DNA from 4 places in the Paenibacillus diazotrophicus genome. Region 4 is predicted to be linked to each of the others. Evidence: predicted binding sites of a transcription regulator. Region 4 holds the regulator's gene; each other region holds the start of a gene.
What was found. The regulator Rex, encoded in region 4, represses fermentation and respiration genes when NADH is low (regulators of the CRP and FNR family bind a similar motif). The targets are predictions, from matches to a motif close to TTGTGAAATATTTCACAA.

Region 1 (3,203 bases), on a different contig from region 4:
AATCCACACGTGAAGGAATTATTGCGGTCGACGATCAGGCCCGGATCACCATGATCAATGTAGAAGCGGAACGGCTTCTGGGGACGGCAGGGATTACGGGCAACACGGTGAACCGACATATCGCAGATTACTGGCCGGAGCTACGTCTGGAGCAGGTACTGTTCAGCGGTGAGGCGAGGCAGGATCAGGATTTGGAGCTGAATGGTATCTCTATCTTGGCGAATAGTGTTCCGATCCGCGTGAATGGGCAGATCGCAGGTGCTATTGCCACGTTCAGGGACAAGACCGAGCTTGCGGTACTGGCGGAACGGCTGTCAGGTATTTCTGTCTATGCGGATGCCCTGCGTGCAGGGGCGCATGAATACATGAATAAGCTGCATGTGATCATGGGAATGACTCATATGGGTCTGTATGATGACCTGCAGCAGTATATTTCGGGAACCGTCATCAATCATCAGAATGAGATTGGCTCGATTACCAGGCACATCAAGGACCCGGTTATGGCCGGCTTTCTGCTGGGGAAATTGAGTAGGGCCCGGGAAGCGGGAATTGAGCTGCAATTGGCCGAGGACGGTTACCTGCCGGAATCTGCAGATCCGCAAGTCATGCATGAACTGATTACCATCACCGGTAATTTGCTCGACAACGCTATGGAAATACTGGAAGGCTGCAGCCTAAAGAACATTGAGCTGGCTTTTCATTATGACCGGGAGCGTCTGATCTGCACGGTGAGTGACAGCGGACCGGGAATTCCTGAAGCACTTCGGGAGCAGATATTTGTCCAAGGATTTTCTACCAAGGGAGAACACCGGGGGATAGGCCTATATCTGGTCCGTAAAAGTGTTGAAAAGCTGCATGGCCGCCTTGAGATCTTACCCGGTGTGGAGCGCGGAACTACGTTCATGGTTGATGTGCTATATGCGGTGAAGGAGGATGAGGCCAGATGACCATAAAAGTACTGATCGTTGAAGATGATCCGATGGTAGCCAAGTTCAACCGCCACTATCTGGAGCAGATCCCGGGCTTCGAGTTCGCGGGCTGGGCGGCTTCAGGTGATGAGGCCGGACGGATGCTTGCTGAGATGAAGGTTGATCTCATGCTGCTAGATTTTCATATGCCTAATACCGGCGGGCTTCAGCTGCTGTCCACTTTGCGGGAGCAGGGAAGTATGGTAGACATTATTGTCATTTCGGCGGCCAGCGATAATGCGAGCATCCGCAAGGCTCTTCAACTGGGGGCTGTTGATTATTTAATCAAACCATTTGAATTCGCCCGCTTTCAGGCGGCACTGTCTGCATACCGGGAGGATTTCGCTCTGATGAAGCACAAGGAGAATCTCAGTCAGGAGCAGCTGGATAAGCTGCTGCGCCATTCTCTCAGTACCGAGGAGGACAACAAGAGCGGCACACTGCCCAAAGGTCTAACAGAAGGTACGTTGGAGAGCATTTGGAGCACCATACAAAAGCTTGAGCATCCGGTGTTTTCGACTGAGGATATTACGGCAGAGGCTCCGATTTCGCGGATCTCCGTCCGCAAATACCTGGCATTCCTCACTGAGGCAGGTGTACTGGACATGGAGATCAGCTACGGTGCGGTGGGCAGACCCGTATATATGTATACCGTAACTGCTTTGGGCCATGAGATTATTGCAAAATATATTTAGGCGGATGCTGTAGCGGAAAGGGCCTTTGGGTCCTTTTTTTCATAATCCCAATGATCGATTGAAAACAGCTGGTCCTATTTTTGAGGAGTGGTTGTAGAAGATGGAAGTTGCAGAACCCACTTACTTTAGTTACTTAACGATTTCTTTAATTACGTAAGCTTCCATGATCAGCCCCTTTGCCGCTATGATAATTGTGAAAATATGCACAAGGGGGCAACATTACAATGAAAAAGAAAGCAGCAGCGGCTCTTATTCTCATTCTTTCTGTCTTGCTGGTTATCGCGGGATGCGGCAATAACGGCAACAGCAACAGTGCTGAGAGCAAGAGCAAGAACACTGAGACTAAAAAGACAGAAGCAGTTTCAGGGGCATCTGAAGCAAGTTATACTCCGTACGATCAATTAAAAGATAAATATGATATCATCATTGTCGGTGCCGGTGGTGCCGGGATGTCGGCAGCGCTTGAGGCGAAAGCGAAAGGCCTGAATCCGGTTATTCTTGAAAAAATGCCTGTAGCGGGCGGTAATACATCTAAATCTTCATCCGGAATGAACGCTTCAGAGACGAAGTTCCAGAAAGAGCAAGGTATTGAAGACAGCAACGATTTGTTTTATGAAGAGACCCTTAAGGGCGGCCATGATACGAATGACAAAGAAATGCTCCGTTTCTTCGTTGATAATTCTGCGAGTGCGATCGACTGGCTGGATTCCATCGGAATCCGTCTGAATAACATCACGATTACCGGTGGCATGAAGGAAAAACGCACACACCGTCCTGAGGACGGTTCGGCAGTTGGGCAATACCTCGTCAAAGGCTTAGTGAAAAACGTTCAGGAAAAAGGCATTCCATTGTTTGTGAACGCTGATGTTAAGGAAATTACTCAAAAAGACGGTAAGGTTAATGGAGTCAAAGTCCTCTTCAACCAGGCAGATGAAAAAACAATAACAGGTTCTGCTGTCATTGTTACAACCGGCGGTTTTGGCGCGAACAAGGAGATGATCTCCGAGGTTAGACCTGATCTGGAAGGGCTTGTAACCACCAACCAGGTTGGCAGCACCGGTGACGGCATTAAGATGATTGAGAAGCTCGGCGGCACTACAGTGGATATGGATCAAATCCAGGTTCACCCGACGGTACAGCAGGAGAAATCCTATCTGATCGGGGAAGCGGTTCGCGGAGAAGGCGCTCTGCTTGTAACCAGTGAAGGTAAACGGTTCGTTAACGAAATGGATACCCGGGATAATGTTACGGCAGCCATCAATAAGCTTCCTGAAAAAGCTGCGATCCTTGTCTTTGATTCCGGTGTCAGATCCCGTGTTAAAGCGATTGAACAGTATGATAAAATGGGATTTGTTCTAAAGGGTGATTCCATCGAAGCCTTGGCTAAAGAAATGGGTGTTCCTGCAGATCAGCTGAAGACAACCGTGGACACATGGAACACTGCGGTCAAGAACAAAAAGGATGCTGAATTCGGCAGAACAACCGGGATGGATAACGACCTGTCCGGCGCACCATTCTACGCTATCAAAATCGGCCCAGG
Region 2 (3,203 bases), on a different contig from region 4:
CCTTGAGGGTTGCTTTCTGGTCATGCATCAGGATCACCGGATTGGTTCTGGATTGTTGCAGCTTATGCACCTGGTCCATGACCGTGTTGTAGATGGTGTCACTATCCTCTTTGTACTTCCAGTCATCCGAATCCACGTTCCAGTCCCACAGATGATAGCCTTCAGTGAGCACCTTGTCTCTGAATACCTTAGTGAAATAAGGCTTGCTGCCGTATGGCGGACGAATCAGCGTTGTGCCTTTGCCAGTGATCTTTCTCAGGATTGTATTGTCCCCGTTCATTTCGGCAAGCGCAGCAGAGGCTGATGCATAGAACTTCTCTTTGCGATGCGTCATGCCATGCAGGCCCAGACCATTGCCCGCCTCAACAATCCTTTTTACTTGGGAAGGATAACTGTTCATATGGGGTCCAAGCATGAAAAATGTAGCCTTGACCTCGTATTTATCCAGAATATCCAGTAGCTCTGAAGTGGTCGCTGACGGTCCATCATCAAAAGTCAGATACAAGGTAGTACCCGGTTTGGGTGCAGGAGCTTTTGCAGGTTCTTCTGGGGCGACAGGCGGCGCCAGTTCGCTCTTGTATTTGCTTAAGAACCCGGCGTCATCTAGTGTTGCCGATGCATCATAGACGCGCAGTAAATATTTCTCCGGTTCAAAGGAAATGATATATCCAAGGTAGGCGCTTATTTTCAGCGGAACCATTAATGATCCATTCTGAAGAAAGGTATCTGCCTTGGCAACTGTTCCATCCTGGAGCTCAGCTCCCCCATTATCCTTCAGCAGCCGGAGCGTACGTCCCCCGCCATCGACCTGAATACCCTCCGGAAGACCAGTAAGCGTCCATTTCAGTTCTGCCGCCAAAGCGCGGAGAGGAACATAATAGGTATCATGTTGCGCAACGGCTGTGATGCCGCTCAAGGTATCGCCCACTCCCAGCTTCAAAGAATGTTTGGCTTCCGTTGCACCCGCTGTTGCCTGCAGGACACCGAAGCACAGGAATAAAGAAATCATTAAGAGGATTACCTTTTTAGTAGTCACCGGCACAATCTCCAATCTATGTATATTTATCTATAACATTAGCATACAAAGATATAACGTAATTTGAGAGATTGTAACCGGAAGCAGAAAAGTTTGTAACCGTTCTGTTGTGATAAATGACATATCGTCATTGTTTTCAGAAAAGACTCAAATTCTGTCGAATGCTGTTATATCAAGCAAAATCCGCTCTTTACGAGCCATTTCCGGCTTTATTATATGTGACGAAAATAGTAACAATTGTGAATTAGTGAACAAATTTTGAACTTTCTTAAAATAACCTTAAGGCGCACCGTTACTGTGATCTTTATCATACGTTAAGGATGTTGTAACAAATTGATCACACATATTTAACTGAATGGACATTTTTAAGGGCGATTCTAGGTTTTATTACAAAATATGTATTTTGCATTATGGGTAAGTAATTCTTACTATAGATACAGGTTAATGTTTGCCCGTAACGTTCGGCGAATGAAAAGAACTATTGAAGGAAGGAGTTCTATATGAAAAAAAAGGGACCGTTATACGCTTTGTTTCTCAGCCTCATCCTCCTCCTGCCGGGATGCAGTTCACTCGCTGTTCTGAACCCGAAGGGGCCGTCTGCACGAACTTTGTCTGACACCATCATCCTCTCCATTCTCGTGATGCTCGGTGTTCTGGCCGTTGTCTACATCTTATATATCTTTGTACTGGTGAAATACCGGGCTAAGAAAAGCAATGAAGGATATATTCCGGAGCATGAGGAGGGCAATAAAGTGCTCGAGGCGATCTGGATTATTATCCCGATCATTATCGTGGCCTTCCTGTCAGTCGTAACGGTCAAAACGACCAACGCCGTCGAGAATCAGGCAGAGGATTATAAGGACCAGACTCCACTGGTCATCTATGCCTCATCTTCCAACTGGAAATGGCATTTTAGCTATCCGGAGGAAGGTATTGAGACTGTGAACTATGTCAATATGCCGGTTCACCGGGCGGTAGAGTTCAGAATGTATTCCTTCGGCACGATTACGAGCTTGTGGATTCCACAGCTTGCCGGACAAAAGTATGCAATGAGCGACATGCTCACTACGCTTCACCTTTCTGCTGATACAGAAGGCTCTTATATCGGTAAGAATGCCAACTTCAGCGGTAAAGGTTTCGCCCACATGGAATTCGAAGCACTTGTTATGAGCAGTAAGGATTATGATGAGTGGGTGAAAGAAGTCAAGGAAACGGCTCCGAAGCTTACGGAAAAGGAATTCAAGGGCCTGCTTGCTACCGATTTCCTTGGACGTAAAACGTATTCTTCCACCCATCTGGAATTCAGCCCTCCTCCGGGAGACCACAGTGAGCATATGAGCGGTAACGGCTCTGAGATGGATATGGATAACGGAAATATGGATCATCAGGATAATAAAGATGTCCATCCCTCACCGGAACCTTCCAGCGAGACCGAGTTCGACAGTAAACCAAATCCGGAAGTCGAACAGCCACTGCCAAGCTCACCTGTAGATGAACAAACGCACAACAGCAATTCTTAATGCATTGCTCGATGAAACAACCTGAAAGGAGCCACCCTAATGGATTTAGACAAATTTAAGGTTCACGGCGAACCCTTGATATACGGAGCCATGGTCAGTATCGCACTCGCTACTATCGGGATTCTCGTCGGACTTACCTATTTTAAAAAATGGGGCTACCTCTGGCGCGAATGGCTGACAACGGTTGACCATAAGAAGATCGGCGTAATGTACATTCTGGCCGCTCTGCTCATGCTGTTCCGCGGCGGCGTGGACGCGATGATGATGCGTCTGCAGACAGCAGCGCCGGAAATGAAATTCCTCGATGCCCAGCATTACAATGAGGTCTTTACCACCCACGGCCTAATCATGATTCTATTCATGGCCATGCCGTTCATTATCGGTCTGATGAATGTTATCGTACCGCTGCAGATTGGTGCCAGAGACGTGGCTTTCCCGCGTCTGAACGCCGTCAGCTTCTGGCTCTTCTTTATGGGAGCCATGCTGCTCAACATTTCATTCGTCATCGGCGGATCGCCGGATGCCGGATGGTCGGCCTACTTCCCGCTGGCAAGTCTGGAGTTCAGTCCGACGGTCGGCAACAACTACTACTCCTTGTCCCTGCAGATTGCTGGTCTCGGAACACTAATCACAGGCGTTAACTTTAT
Region 3 (3,203 bases), on a different contig from region 4:
GCCGGACAGCACATAAGCAGCAACACCTAAGATTACAATTACAAACAGCAGTGCTCCGCGTTTCTCGAATATATCTGTCATGTAATAAGTCATGACCACAAAAGCGAGCAACAGCGCAGCCAGCGGGAACAGCAGCTTTTGTGCCATCTTACGGGCCCGTTCCTGCAGATCACCTACCGTGCGAAGCGTAGTGAACATCAGTCCGTGCACCAGGCACAGCAGCACTACAGTAATTCCAGCTACTACAGTATAACCATTTACAATATCGAAGAATCCGGCATACATCTGCATATCCCCGTCGATCGGCAGCCCCTTAATGAAGCTGGCGAACACTACGGCAAGCAGGAATGGTGGCAAGAAGCTTCCGAAGAAAATGCAGACATCCCATGTTCTTTTCCAAGCCAGCGAGTCCCGTTTACCTCTGAATTCAAAGGCGACACCACGGGCAATCAGCGCCAGCAGCGCGAACACGAACGGAATGTAGAATCCACTGAATAGTGTTGCATACCAGTGCGGGAAGGCGGCGAACATGGCGCCTGCGCCAGTAATCAGCCACACTTCATTCGCATCCCAGAACGGTCCGATTGAGTTAATCAGTACCCGGCGCTCCGTATCATTCTTCGCTAATATCTGGGTTTCCATCCCTACACCGAAGTCAAATCCCTCCAGGAAGAAAAAGCCGACAAACAGCACAGCAATCAGCACAAACCATAATTCATTAAGAGAAAGCATGGGATCCCTCCTTGTTATACGGATCATGGGATTCGCCGTGATCGTTATCCATGGCGTAAGGGCCTTTCTTGATCACCTTGATGAACAAGCCAACCAGTACCAAACCAAGAATGGCATAGATTGCTGTAAAAGAAATTACTGAGAACAACACCTGTCCGCTCGTAATATTAGGGGATACACTATCCTCTGTAGTCATTAACCCAAATACCGTCCATGGCTGACGACCCATCTCGGTCATAATCCAGCCCGAAGTATTAGCAATTGGCGGAAGCAGCAGCCCCCAGAGCATAAAACGCATGAACCAGGTGTTCGGGCGTTCCATCTTCTTGCGCCACATCAGGTAGACGGCGTATACTCCCAGCAGAATCATAAGCGAGCCTGCAGCAACCATGATCCGGAAGCTCCAGAAGGTTGTGCGAACCGGTGGAATATAATCCCCAGGACCATAGGCCTGTTCATATTCAGCCTGCAGTGTGTTCATCCCTTTGACAGATCCCGAAAACTTACTGTAAGAGAGAAAACTCAGCATATATGGGATTTTCACTTCATGAGAGCTTATTTTATTCTCTGGATCAATCGTTGCAAAAACCGTCCATGCAGCAGGGTCACCACTGTCATCCCATAGTCCCTCGGAAGCGGCCATCTTCATAGGTTGGGTATCTACCAGATACTGCGCCTGGGCATGTCCCGCAATGGCTACACCGAACGATGAAATAATGCCGACAATCGCAGCAATTTCAAAAGATTTGCGGAAAAAGGAAACATCCTGCTTCTTCAGCAATTTATATGCACTAATTCCCGTAACCAGGAAGGCGCCTGTCGCGTACGCGGCAAGAACCGTATGTGGGAACTCGACCAGCAATTGTCCATTGGTAATTAATGCCCAAATGTCATTCATCTCAGCCCGTCCATTATTGACAGCAAATCCTACCGGATGCTGCATGAATGAGTTAGCGAGCAGAATCCAGAAAGCCGAGAACATAGTTCCAAGCGCTACCAGCCAAATCGAGAGCAGGTGAACACGTTTGGATACTTTATCCCAGCCAAAAATCCAGATTCCAATAAACGTAGACTCCAGAAAGAAGGCTAGCAGCGCTTCAATCGCGAGTGGAGCTCCAAATACATCACCGACAAAACGCGAATAGTCCGACCAGTTCATTCCGAACTGAAATTCCTGCAGAATTCCTGTTACTACGCCCACAGCGAAGTTAATCAGGAAAAGCTTCCCCCAGAACTGGGCCATCCTTTTGTACTCATCATTTCCTTTTCTTACATACATCGTCTCCATGATTGCAATTAAAAGCGCGAGTCCAATTGACACTGGTACAAAGAAATAATGAAAAATTGTCGTCGACGCAAATTGTAATCGCGACAGCATCACTGTATCCATATTTCTCCCCTTCCTTCTCCCCATTCGATATGTCTATTTTGTCAAAAATCCAAAGGGTTAAGTGTGATAATAATCACATTATACACCCTGTTTGGGCTTAAAATTCAATAAATTTGTGACAAATATCACAATATTGCGTTTGGAAAGCAAAAAAAATAAGACGGTTTCACCGTCTTGAATGTGTTCATTATTCTATAGAAGCTTGACTCATAAAGGCATTGGTTAGGTAATGGAAATACCCTTCTTCAGCGATTTCAAATCGCCATTGGAATTGAGCAGCTGCGGCAGCATCTTCATACTGCGCTCCATAGGGGAGTGACAGAGACGGCAAGAAGGCGCATGTTCAAATGCGAAATTATCCCTCATCCATCCATTACATCCATCATTGGTACAGGCCCAAATTGCGGTATTTTCTTCCGGTACTTCCTCCAAAGGCTTCTTCCGGTAGTTCATTGCCGTTCCTCCCTTCCTTTATGTCACAAGTTGAGAATCCAGACAAGTAGAAACGACATTGCCGTCCTTGATGTTAAGGACGGCAACCGTTTCACGAGTAATATAAGGGACCGATATTGCATGAAGCATATAATTCCTTATATTTGAAAAAAAGACCGTCCCAACTTTCACAAGCGGGGACGGACCTTCTATTATTACAGTTTTACAACGTTTTCGGCTTGTGGTCCACGGTTGCCTTGAACAACGTTGAATTCAACGCGTTGGCCTTCGTCCAAAGTTTTGAAGCCGTCGCCAGTGATTGCGCTGAAGTGAACGAATACGTCGCTTCCGCCTTCAACTTCGATGAAACCGAATCCTTTTTCTGCGTTGAACCATTTAACTGTACCTGTTTGCATGTGTGTTACCTCCACAAATTTAAATTAATATGTTCTTTTTATCTTCAAACAAAGAAAAAATTCACACATTGAGAAAGGCTGTAATTCATGTGACAACCCTTTTCAATACGAAAATTAGGTATCATTTGTATGAATAATTTTATGTTACCACACCTTTATAACAAAGGCAAGCTATCACATCCGAATTTCTCCTTATTTTCACTAATTAGGCTAACTTTCCAATGTAAGGGCTA
Region 4 (3,203 bases):
TACGCTTACACGTCTCTATAAGGACAGCCGGAGCGGCCAATTGCCGGCTCTGCGTCAAACACTGCAGTCTTCAGGCAGTGAGCAGGCGGCGGAATGGAGCGGGGTGATCGACAGAATCTACCCGGATTTGCTTACGGTTAAGGAATCGTGGGACACGCTTAGCGACAAACTGTTTGCCCTGCTTCCAGAACGTAGTGATGCCGCAGCCGGGGAGGCCGGACAACTGGTAGCACGTTTGCTGCCAGGCAAGAAGCCCAAGGATTGGGAAGAGCTGGCTGCGCTTGAGAACACTCTACATCTAAGTCTTAGTGAAATTATCCGCAAGGGCGATAAGATGCTAAGTGAAATGCGTGAATCGGAGAGCCAATCGTCATCGGACAGTCTGGTGACGGATATCGGAGGGTTGTTCAAGGATTTAGCCTCCATACGGGAGCAAGTGCGGTTCTTCATGAACCTGAACGACGAGAATATTGTCTACTGGATGGAAGGCAGCGGTAACTATCGCGGGAAGTCGCTGCAGCTCTATGCGGTGCCAGTCGATGTCAGCGCCCAGCTTAAGGAGCTCTTTTTTGATAAAAAGAAAAGCATAGTCCTTACCTCAGCTACTTTGTCCGTTGATAAGTCCTTTCAATTTATGATTGACAATCTGGGACTTAGTGAATCCGCAGAACAAGGAAGGCTGATGACAGCTCTGCTCCCGTCGCCGTTTAAATACCGTGAACAGGCTCTTCTGGTCATCCCGCGTGATTTCCCCAGTGTCAAAGGCAGCGTGGGCGATGCCCGTTTTGTCGATAAGCTGGTGCACTCATTGGCTGAGGCAGCTGTGGCAACACGGGGGCGGATGCTTGTACTTTTCACTTCTTATAAAATGCTGCGCCAGGTCTATGATCCTCTGAAGGAGGCACTCCTCTCTGAGGATATCACTGTACTGGGGCAGGGAGTGGAAGGGGGCAGCCGGAGCAAGCTGATCCGGCGTTTTCAGGATAGTGCAGCTTCTGTGCTCCTTGGAACCAGCAGCTTCTGGGAAGGTGTGGATATTCCCGGGGAGGCTTTAACCTGCCTTGCCATTGTCAGATTGCCTTTTCAGCCGCCGAACCATCCGCTTGCGGAGGCTAAGGCTGAACTGCTTCAGGCTCAGAAAAAGAACCCGTTTATGAAGTTGTCAGTCCCCCAGGCCGTTATTCGTTTCAAGCAGGGTTTCGGACGTCTGGTGCGTACTGCGCAAGATCGGGGTATTGTTATTGTATACGATACAAGGGTTATTGAATCTTATTATGGAAAGTACTTTCTCTATTCGCTGCCTGGACCCAAGATGGAACATATGCTGACAGATCAGATGGTTCCGCGAATTGCGGAATGGCTGGAAGACGGCAGTGTATCTTAACCTGCAATCATTTCTATTATAGTCAAAGAACAACAAAACTCCGTTTTCTTGGCGTCCGGTTCTGCTGTGACGCCGGGGAATGGACTAAGCTCACAAAACTTGGTTTATGCTTACGAAGTAAGTTTTGTACGAAGTAATATTATGATGCAATGCTCACAAAACTTTTAGGAGGAGAAAATATGAAATCGGATAAAATATCGGAGGCCGTGGTACGCAGACTTCCAGTGTATCTGCGCTTCCTGAACGATCTCCTGAAGCGTGAAATCTCCACCGTATCTTCCCAGGAACTGGGACAAAAGCTTGAACTGAATCCAGCCCAAATCCGCAAGGATCTGGCTTATTTCGGGGATTTCGGCAGAAAGGGTATCGGTTATGATGTCTCATACCTCATTGAGAAAATCCGCCATATCCTGAAGCTTGACCAACAGATCAACGTGGCGCTGGTGGGGGCAGGTAATCTTGGTCACGCTCTCTCTAATTACAATGCCTACTTGAAGGACACCATGAAAATCACTGCTGTATTTGATTCCTATGCTCCCAAGGTGGGGCAGCAGATTAACTCACTTACCGTGCAGCCCATGGAAGAATTGGGAAGCACAATCCGTAAGCAGGGCATCCGTATTGGAATTATTACGGTACCGGATAGCGAAGCGCAGAACGTTGCCGATATTCTGGTCGATTCAGGCATTGAGGCCATTCTTAATTTTGCACCGGTGATCTTGAAGACCCCGTCTAATATCAGGGTTCATGCCGCTGATTTTACTACTGATTTGCAGAGTCTCGCCTATTATTTGCATGATGGAAAGGACGAAGTGGAAGATGCACAGCAATAAGATTGTAATTGTAAACGGCCGATTTCTGGTTCCGGGTACTGAGACACCAGTACTAAGCGGCTATATGACTATAGAAAAGGATATCATCACATACATAGGAGAAGCCAAACCTGTCATTGAAGAAGGTACGCAGACTATTGACGGAAGCCGCCTGCTGTTCATGCCGGGGCTGGTCAATACCCATGGTCATACAGCAATGTCGCTCCTTCGCGGATACGGTGACGACATGGTCCTTCAGAATTGGCTGCAGGAGAAAATGTGGCCAATGGAAGAAAAGTTCACCGGAGACGATGTTTTTTGGGGAACCTCATTGTCTGTACTGGAAATGCTGAAGGGCGGCACAACCACCTTCCTGGACATGTATGATCATATGGACAGGGTTGCCGAGGTTTCAGAACAATCGGGCATGCGTGCTGTACTTATGCGCGGGGTTATCGGACTTTGTCCGGAGGATGTGCAGAACCATAAACTGGCAGAAGCGATAGCCTTTGCCCGCAATTGGCATGGCAAGGCGGATGGAAGAATCACGACAATGATATCCCCGCATGCCCCTTACACTTGTCCTCCTGAATTTTTCGTAAAGTTTGTTCAGGCTGCCCATGATCTGGACCTGCCTATGCATACGCACATGTCGGAAACCCGGCGGGAAGTTGAACAGAATGCGGCGGATTACGGCTTGCGTCCTGTTGCACATCTGGAGAAGCTGGGGATGTTCACCCGCCCGTCGCTTGTGGCTCACGGAGTTCATTTGAATGATGAAGAAATAGAGATTTTAGCCCGCTACAACGTAGGGGTATCGCATAATCCTGGCAGTAACTTGAAGCTCGCAAGCGGGGTAGCACGGGTACCGGAGCTGCTGCGGGCGGGAGTCAAGGTATCGCTGGGCACGGACGGTGCTGCAAGCAACAACAACCTGGATATGTTCGAGGAGATGCGCCTGGCTGCTCTGATCCACAAAGGTGTGAGCGGAGATCCGACAGCTGTAC

Region 1: a site for Rex is predicted at 1,855-1,872, ahead of ACAN54_RS21880 (flavocytochrome c). Genes of this name have one in related genera too.
Region 2: a site for Rex is predicted at 1,274-1,291, ahead of qoxA (cytochrome aa3 quinol oxidase subunit II). Genes of this name have one in related genera too.
Region 3: a site for Rex is predicted at 2,236-2,253, ahead of ACAN54_RS14445 (cytochrome ubiquinol oxidase subunit I). Genes of this name have one in related genera too.

What each region holds. Positions count from the first base shown of each region.
Region 1 is NZ_JBGJZN010000006.1:213,648-216,850, forward strand. Features, by position in the region: gene dcuS (DcuS/MalK family sensor histidine kinase) at 1-947, shown strand, start outside; gene ACAN54_RS21875 (response regulator) at 944-1,663, shown strand; gene ACAN54_RS21880 (flavocytochrome c) at 1,888-3,203, shown strand, end outside.
Region 2 is NZ_JBGJZN010000002.1:47,829-51,031, reverse strand. Features, by position in the region: gene ACAN54_RS11485 (polysaccharide deacetylase family protein) at 1-1,009, opposite strand, end outside; gene qoxA (cytochrome aa3 quinol oxidase subunit II) at 1,537-2,556, shown strand; gene qoxB (cytochrome aa3 quinol oxidase subunit I) at 2,596-3,203, shown strand, end outside.
Region 3 is NZ_JBGJZN010000003.1:52,073-55,275, reverse strand. Features, by position in the region: gene cydB (cytochrome d ubiquinol oxidase subunit II) at 1-732, opposite strand, end outside; gene ACAN54_RS14445 (cytochrome ubiquinol oxidase subunit I) at 719-2,122, opposite strand; gene ACAN54_RS14440 (cold-shock protein) at 2,345-2,575, opposite strand; gene ACAN54_RS14435 (cold-shock protein) at 2,770-2,970, opposite strand.
Region 4 is NZ_JBGJZN010000008.1:312,482-315,684, forward strand. Features, by position in the region: gene dinG (ATP-dependent DNA helicase DinG) at 1-1,384, shown strand, start outside; gene ACAN54_RS26040 (redox-sensing transcriptional repressor Rex) at 1,564-2,217, shown strand; gene ACAN54_RS26045 (amidohydrolase) at 2,204-3,203, shown strand, end outside.